Regions from separate parts of the Pseudogracilibacillus amylolyticus genome, predicted to be linked through region 1. Evidence: riboswitches for the same ligand, from Rfam matches in the RefSeq annotation. Region 1 holds a riboswitch; the other holds the start of a gene.

Region 1 (3,772 bases):
GTGCGGGAACTTGTTGTTCGTAAACGTTTTTGGAAAGAAGGGTTCCTATTACTTGGATGTGTATTTTACTTGACGATAATTGTGCTGACATTTTTGACCGAGGTATCGTTTGTGCAAAGGTATAAAGTCATTTTTGGGGTTGCACTTCTTATAAGAAGTAAGTAGCTCCCCCCATATGCTTAGTGTCTAGAAAAGATGCAGAGTCGCTCCCCTAACATGCTTAGTGTCTAGAAAAGATGCAGAGTCGCTCCCCTAACATGCTTAGTGTCTAGAAAAGATGCAGAGTCGCTCCCCCAACATGCTTAGTGTCTAGAAAAGATGCAGAGTCGCTCCCCTAACATGCTTAGTGTCTAGAAAAGATGCAGAGTCGCTCCCCTAACATGCTTAGTGTCTAGAAAAGATGCAGAGTCGCTCCCCCAACATGCTTAGTGTCTAGAAAAGATGCAGAGTCACTCCCTCAACATGCTTAGTGTCTAGAAAAGATGCAGAGTCGCTCCTCAACATGCGAAGTGCCTAAAAAATTGCTAACTCACGTGCGCTCGAATTGCAGCAGCGGTATATGTAAAATCACTAGTTATCTTCTTATGATGACTGGCCACCGATACAATCTCCCCTCCTTGATACAGATGGTGAGGTTGTTGAAAACATCAATTCTATTTGAAACAGCTCAAGGTTCGATCGGATAAAGCGCAGGGTCATAATTATTTTCTGAAACATTAAAATTATAAGGATTTTGAAGCTTGTACATTCCTCTTCTTTTTTCACTATCATATGAAACGCCCTTTAATGAGAAAGGCGTAATGGAAAAAAATGTACAACTGAAAAATAAGTGATTGCTTTTTACTACATTATTCGATAAGATATAACGTATGGTACAAAAGAACTGTTGAAAAGGCAAACTATCTGAAAAGAAGGGGCGCAAAGCTCAAGGGTCTAAGGGGTATATTGAATGATAAATTACGCTATGATCGCCTGGCTGCCAAATGATAAAATAACTTATTTATTGAAAATTTTGGCTATGTTTCACGCTAATTATATATATAAGGATAGATCGATCCAATAGTTTCTATTACTAAAAAGTTTCTCTTATAAAAATGTAAGAGATAATAGGAAAGGAGTGGAAAAATGACAACTAACGAAAGAAATAGTGCGGTTACGAAACTGTTAAATGGAGCGTTAACATCCATTAAGACAGTGATCCCAATTGACTATGAATTTGAGAGGCCGCGAGTGATTAATCAAGATTTCCGCTTATTCTTCGGAGTTCTAATCGGCATTACTGGGGACATTAAAGGGAAATTAGTGTTCTCAGGGGACCAGACTACTTTTGGCTCGATTGGGGAGAGAATGTTCGGGATGCCATTAGAAGGTGATATGCTTTTGTCCTTTAGTGGTGAGCTTGGAAATATGATTGCGGGTGGGATTTCTACAACTATTGCAGATAGCGGAACTGACATTAATATTACCGCACCGACCATCATGCAAGGAAATACAAAATTATCCGGCTATAAAAAAGCGTTGGAGATAACAGTTGATTTTGTTAATGTTGGAAAAATGAATACATATTTATTGATTGATTAATAGGATGGGAGGATTACAAATGGCATCCGTTTTAGTAACAGATGATGCTGCTTTTATGCGTATGCAACTGAAAGATATCTTAACAAAGCTTGGTCATATAGTCGTTGGAGAGGCGGAAAATGGAAAAGATGCAATCGAAAAGTTTAAGGAACTAACACCGGAATTAATTACAATGGATATCACGATGCCTGAGATGAATGGTGTTGATGCAGTTAAGGAAATTAAAAAAATAAATTCGGACGTAAAAATTATTATGTGTTCCGCAATGGGACAACAGGGTATGGTACTCGATGCCATCCAGGCAGGAGCAAATGACTTTATTGTTAAACCGTTTACTCGAGAACGTATTCAAGAAGCACTTGAGAAAGTTTTATAGAAGTAGAAAAGAACTTAAGAAAAAACGCCGCCATGAATGGTAAAATAGTGGCGGAAGATGGAAAAAACCACAAAAAAGGTTCCAAGCAAATTTTTTATTGCTTGGAACCTTTTTATTTAACTATTTTTGGCTAGTTATGTCCCAGCACCTTTTAAGCTATCTTCGTGAATTACTTTTAGGGATGCAATGTTTTTTACAACAATATAACGATTGCGCAGATTCTATGACAATGCTCGTAATCCAACAACCCCAATGATAATTAGTACAAGGCTAGTAATTCGGCCGCGGCTTTTTGATTCGCCGAAAAATATCATATTGATGATTACGGCTCCGGCTGTTCCAATTCCTACCCAAACGGCATATGCTGTGCTCACTTGTAAAAACTTAAAAGAATAGTATAAAAATGCGAAGGACATAGCGAATCCGCCAAGATATAATACTGTATTGATTATTGATTTATTTTCACTGTATTTTTTTAGGCCGACAACGCCGACAAACTCGCTTATAGATGCCAGAAATACAAGTATCCAACCCATTTACTTCAAACCTTTCATTGCTTTTTTCTCGTCTACATCATCCGCTATTTTTAATCCCGCAACACCAACGATTAAAATAATGATAAAAATTATTTTTCCGAAATTAATAGTTTCGTTGAATAAAAATATATCCATTAATGTCGTACCGAGTGTTCCCACTCCAGCGAACACGGCATAAACAGTTCCTGTTGGTAATAGTTCACACGCTTTTGCTAGAAAGTGAAAATCTATTAAAATAAATGCAATAATGAAAATCCATTGCCACCAGGCATTTACGACGTTAAATCCAAAGATCCATACTAATTCAAAAAAAGATGTTAGGGCGACATAACCCCATGCCTTTCCCATTAAAATTTCCTCCTGACAAAATATGAATGACTGTCATTCATTATAAAGTAAAGTTAACGAAATGTTAACTATTTTCTCTTGAAATTCCTAGAGCATTAAATAAAAACTGAATGACTTCATCTCGTTGTATTTCGATTTCGTGTTCATTACTATAGTCATACAAAAATACTTGCTCGGCTGCAGATTCGACTAAGCCGATGATAAGTTTTGCAGTTCGATTTGGTTTGATTGATTCTCGAATCGTATTATTTTCTTTTGCCTCTTCTAATAAGTTGCTAATCCACTGATAAAAAGGAGCATAAACTGTTTCCCATTCTTTTAAATGTTCGGTGGAAGCGAGCCCTGAATAAATGATTGCAAGCACTTCGCTATACTCTTTGTTGATAGCAAAAATACTGTCGACAATTTTTTCAAGTTTTATTTGAATTGGTTGGTCATGATGTACTTCACTTTTAATTCGTTGCATTAAAATTTTTACCATTTCCTCAGCGATCGCAGGCATTAATGCTAGTTTAGATGGAAAGTAAAGGTAAAAGGTTCCTTGTGCAATGTTTGCATCCTTTACAATATCAGAGATTTTTGTCTGCTCAATCCCATTTTTCTTAAAAAGGTTAATAGATGATTGGATGATTGCATCTCGTTTTCCCACATGAACCCCTTCTCTCGTAACAATAGTAATTTTCTAAAGTATATCCTATAAATCGGCTGTTTACAATCAGTTGTACCCCGCCATGGCTGGAGCTCGAGGGAGGAAGATATTACCGGTATTATCGCATGTCCTGTCTTTGAAAACCCTTTAATTCTTCTGATGGTTTACGATCAGAAAACATATCGTTTCCAGGTTGGTACATTTTTACTAGCAGTTTTTTGAATTTTAATTACTTGACAATATTTCTATATTTAAAATATACTAATTATACAATAACAAAAC
Region 2 (3,772 bases), on a different contig from region 1:
CGAATCACTGTTTTCACTTTTTGTTGATCATAAATTTTCATTCACACCGAAAGATATTGCGATTATCATTACAGGAGGGGCAATTGTAGGAGCAGTAGCGCAAGTTGCATTATTTGACCGATTAACAAAACATCTTGGAGAAATTGTTCTTATTCGATATTGCTTACTTATTTCCATCATTCTCGTATTTCTAATGACAATTGCTAATTCCTATGTAAATATACTAATTGTTACAGTCGTTTTATTTGTTGGATTTGATTTAATTCGTCCAGCAATTACTTCTTATTTATCTAAGATTGCTGGAAATGAACAGGGATTTGTCGGAGGAATAAACTCGATGTTTACAAGTATTGGAAATGTATTAGGGCCAGTTATTGGCGGGATGTTATTTGATATCAATTTAGATTATCCATTTTATTTTTCTTCCATAGTTTTAGTTGGTGGCATAGCTTTATCAATGGTTTGGAAAAAACCAAAACGTTTGGAGAAACAAAAGGTTATTCGCTCATAAGCCATTATAGGTTGTATTAGGTTGGGAACATTTTTTAGCCAGTGAGCGAGTCAAGAAAGGTTTGTCAATGTTAAGAGGGGACATTTTTCCCCCCTCTGTTTCCAACACCTTGTTTATATCTCAGCTTCTAATTTCGATAACAATGAAATTACTGTGTTTGAAGAATTTATTACTTGTTCAAACGCTTCTTCAGTTGCTGTTACATTTCCTTGTTTATAATAAGTAACCGCTTGTTTGGCAAAATGATGTACGGCTTTATGCGGCTCTTCTAATTGTTTATAGGCTGGATTTTCTTTCACCTGTTGAGACAAGTCGCTATAATACCATTTGCCGAGTCTGCACGTTTCATGTGAGGTTACTTGCTCGGAATCAAATGTTTCTAGCCCAAGAAGCATATTGTAAATTTTCCATTTCCAAAGAAGATGGTCGGTTTTTGCCACCTTAATAATGTCTCTAGAATTTAAACGAATATTTGTTTCAAAAAAAGTATTCCGATAATCTTCCATTTGCTTACTTAATTCAAAAATAACATTCGCTGTTTCTTTTGCAATTTCTTGTGAACTATTACTTAATCCAGAAATAATCGAGTTACGGCGTGCAATTTCATCAACAGCTGATGTCTGCTCTTCTGACATCGCCGCAATTTGTGAAGTAGCGTGGTTAATGTCTTGCATCGCTAACATAATCTTGTTTAGAGCCTCATCCGCAACTTTGGCACCATCCACACTTTTTTTAATCAATTCTTCAGTATTGGTCATCTGTTTTGTGACTAGATTTGCAACATTCTGTAATGTTTCCATATTCGTTGTTACTTGTAATGTTTGTTCCTTTGTGTGCTCAGCTAGCTTTCTTACTTCATTCGCTACAACGGAGAAACCTTTTCCATGTTCTCCAGCTCTTGCCGCCTCAATACTTGCATTTAACGCAAGTAAGTTTGTTTGATCCGTTATTTGTCCAATCACTTCAACAACATGATGTGTTTTCTCTATCTCTTGGTTGAGTTCATCAACTTGCAGAACCACTTGATTATAAACATGACCTACTTTCTCTATATCTTCTAACGTGTCATGGACAATTTGTTTGCTCTCTTCGGCAGATTTTACGGCGTCATCTGTTCCTTCAGCCACCTTCATTGATTGATTTGCAACCTCTAGAATGGACGCACTCACTTCCTCAGTCGCACTTGAAACACTATGGCTTTCCAAGTTCATATTATCCACTTCTGACATTAACTGTTTGGAAGCATCTAATTGAGTAGTGTAATTAAGTGTATCGGAAATACCAAATAAAAGGGATTTGAATGTTTCTTCCATATATACTTCAACGATAAGTTGCTGATCAAATGTTGCTAACTTTTGAATGGAAAGAACGGTATCCATCATCCGTTTCGGTTGACTGTGCAATTTTTCCATCAAAATCGACGTCATAATCTGGATTAACATATGGTGCGCAGAAATAAAATGTTCTACTGTTAAATTAATGCGACTATGTACTTGTCCGATTATAATTCTCGTCATGACATAATCCATATTCACCTCTGCTTCTAAAAATTGCTCAAAATATCTCTCCATCGTTTTTCTTAATCGTTCAACGGTTGAATGTTGATTGATGATAGTTTTCAAATGATTGACCGCCGTTATATTGTTATAAAATTGGTTAATAATTTCGACTTTATAAGGCGAAAGGATCGATGATGCTTCACGAATATTAGCTAAATTTTCTTCGTTGATATTCATAAATGCTAATCGTTCTTTTACACGATCACCAACCTCAGCAATATCAGTTTCACTTGAATGATTAAAATATTCATTCCATGATTTTGTTTTTTTCATAAAAAGTTTCATGCTTTTTTTCCTCCACGATATGTATGTGTTAATAGTTTTTAAAAAATTAAGCTATTCTTATGTTAATCACCTCTTAGTTTGACTTTATAATCGTAACCATAAAAATACCGACCCTAAACTGAGTAGGTCGGTTGCACTACTTGCTCCCAAACAATCAAGTGCCCACATATGGATTGTCTGTTCATAGCTTCCTTTTAGATTTAAAATAGACATAAAGTTCTAAGTCATTAGAATTTTACATACTGTATTATTTTACACTTTTTACCTGCATTTGTGCAAGAATAATGTGACTAATTCTTGAACAAAAATTAGGCACAAAAAATGGGAGAGAACTTCCTTTTTTACACATTAATTCACTGTAAAAAGGTAGGAATTATAAGATTTTTCTGCTATAATAAAAAATAACCTTTTACGAGAGGAAGAAAATAGTTTGAAAATCGTCAACAATATTGCAGAATTAATTGGGAATACTCCATTAGTCAAATTAAATAGAATTGCAGATCCAAATGGTGCGGAAATTTATGTGAAACTTGAATATTTTAACCCGAGTAGAAGTGTGAAAGATCGTGCTGCGTTTTACATGCTTGAGCAAGCAGAAAAGGCTGGACTATTAAAGCCAGGTGCAACGATTATAGAACCAACCTCTGGAAATACTGGGATTGGTCTTGCTATGAATGCTGCTGCAAAGGGTTACAAAGCGATTATCGTCATGCCTGACTCTTCTACGGCGGAAAGGGTAAACATCTTAAAAGCATTTGGTGCAAAAGTAGTTTTGACACCTAGTGCAGGAAAGATGCCGGCTGCAATTGAAAAAGCGGAAGAAATAGCTGCTGAGATTCCAAATAGTTTTATTCCAATGCAATTTGAAAATGAAGCAAACCCAGATATACATCGAATTTCAACTGCGAAAGAAATTATTGAAGCAATGGAAGCCGAAAAGAAAAAACTTGCTGCATTCGTTTGCACGGCAGGTACTGGAGGAACGATTACAGGAACTGGTGAAACGTTGAAAGAATATGATAAATCTATCTCAACTCATGTTGTTGAGCCAGCAGGATCTCCGGTTCTTTCAGGTGGAAAGCCGGGTAAACATAAACTAGTCGGAACAAGTCCGGGATTTATTCCAAAAATATTAAATACAGATGTTTATGATGAAATTATTCGAATAGAGGATGATGATGCTTATCAAACAGTGCATAAATTAGCAGCTCAAGAAGGAATATTATTAGGTCCCTCAGGTGGTGCGTCTGTATATGCTGCTCTACTTGTTGCACGTCGATTACATCCGAGTCAAACAGTCGTATGTATTGCGCCTGATACTGGCGAACGTTATTTATCAAGCGACCTGTTTGATTAAGAGAGTAGGAGATTAGTAGTCTCTATTTTTTTATTAACTATAATGCTCAGTAAACCGATT

Evidence for each region. Region 1 has a riboswitch for cyclic di-GMP ahead of ACPYKA_RS05435 (chemotaxis protein CheX). Riboswitches for the same ligand answer to the same signal wherever they lie in the genome.
Region 2: linked by a shared signal. The riboswitch ahead of ACPYKA_RS07065 (methyl-accepting chemotaxis protein) and the one ahead of ACPYKA_RS05435 (chemotaxis protein CheX) in region 1 are both predicted to bind cyclic di-GMP.

What each region holds. Positions count from the first base shown of each region.
Region 1 covers NZ_JBPPZG010000030.1:7,572-11,343, reverse strand. The annotation lists gene ACPYKA_RS05440 (hypothetical protein) at 1-165, shown strand, start outside; cyclic di-GMP riboswitch class I at 884-984, shown strand; gene ACPYKA_RS05435 (chemotaxis protein CheX) at 1,126-1,581, shown strand; gene ACPYKA_RS05430 (response regulator) at 1,601-1,957, shown strand; gene ACPYKA_RS05425 (DMT family transporter) at 2,179-2,493, opposite strand; gene ACPYKA_RS05420 (DMT family transporter) at 2,494-2,841, opposite strand; gene ACPYKA_RS05415 (TetR family transcriptional regulator) at 2,906-3,490, opposite strand.
Region 2 covers NZ_JBPPZG010000043.1:13,609-17,380, reverse strand. The annotation lists gene norA (multidrug efflux MFS transporter NorA) at 1-511, shown strand, start outside; gene ACPYKA_RS07065 (methyl-accepting chemotaxis protein) at 625-2,355, opposite strand; cyclic di-GMP riboswitch class II at 2,472-2,556, opposite strand; gene cysK (cysteine synthase A) at 2,786-3,712, shown strand.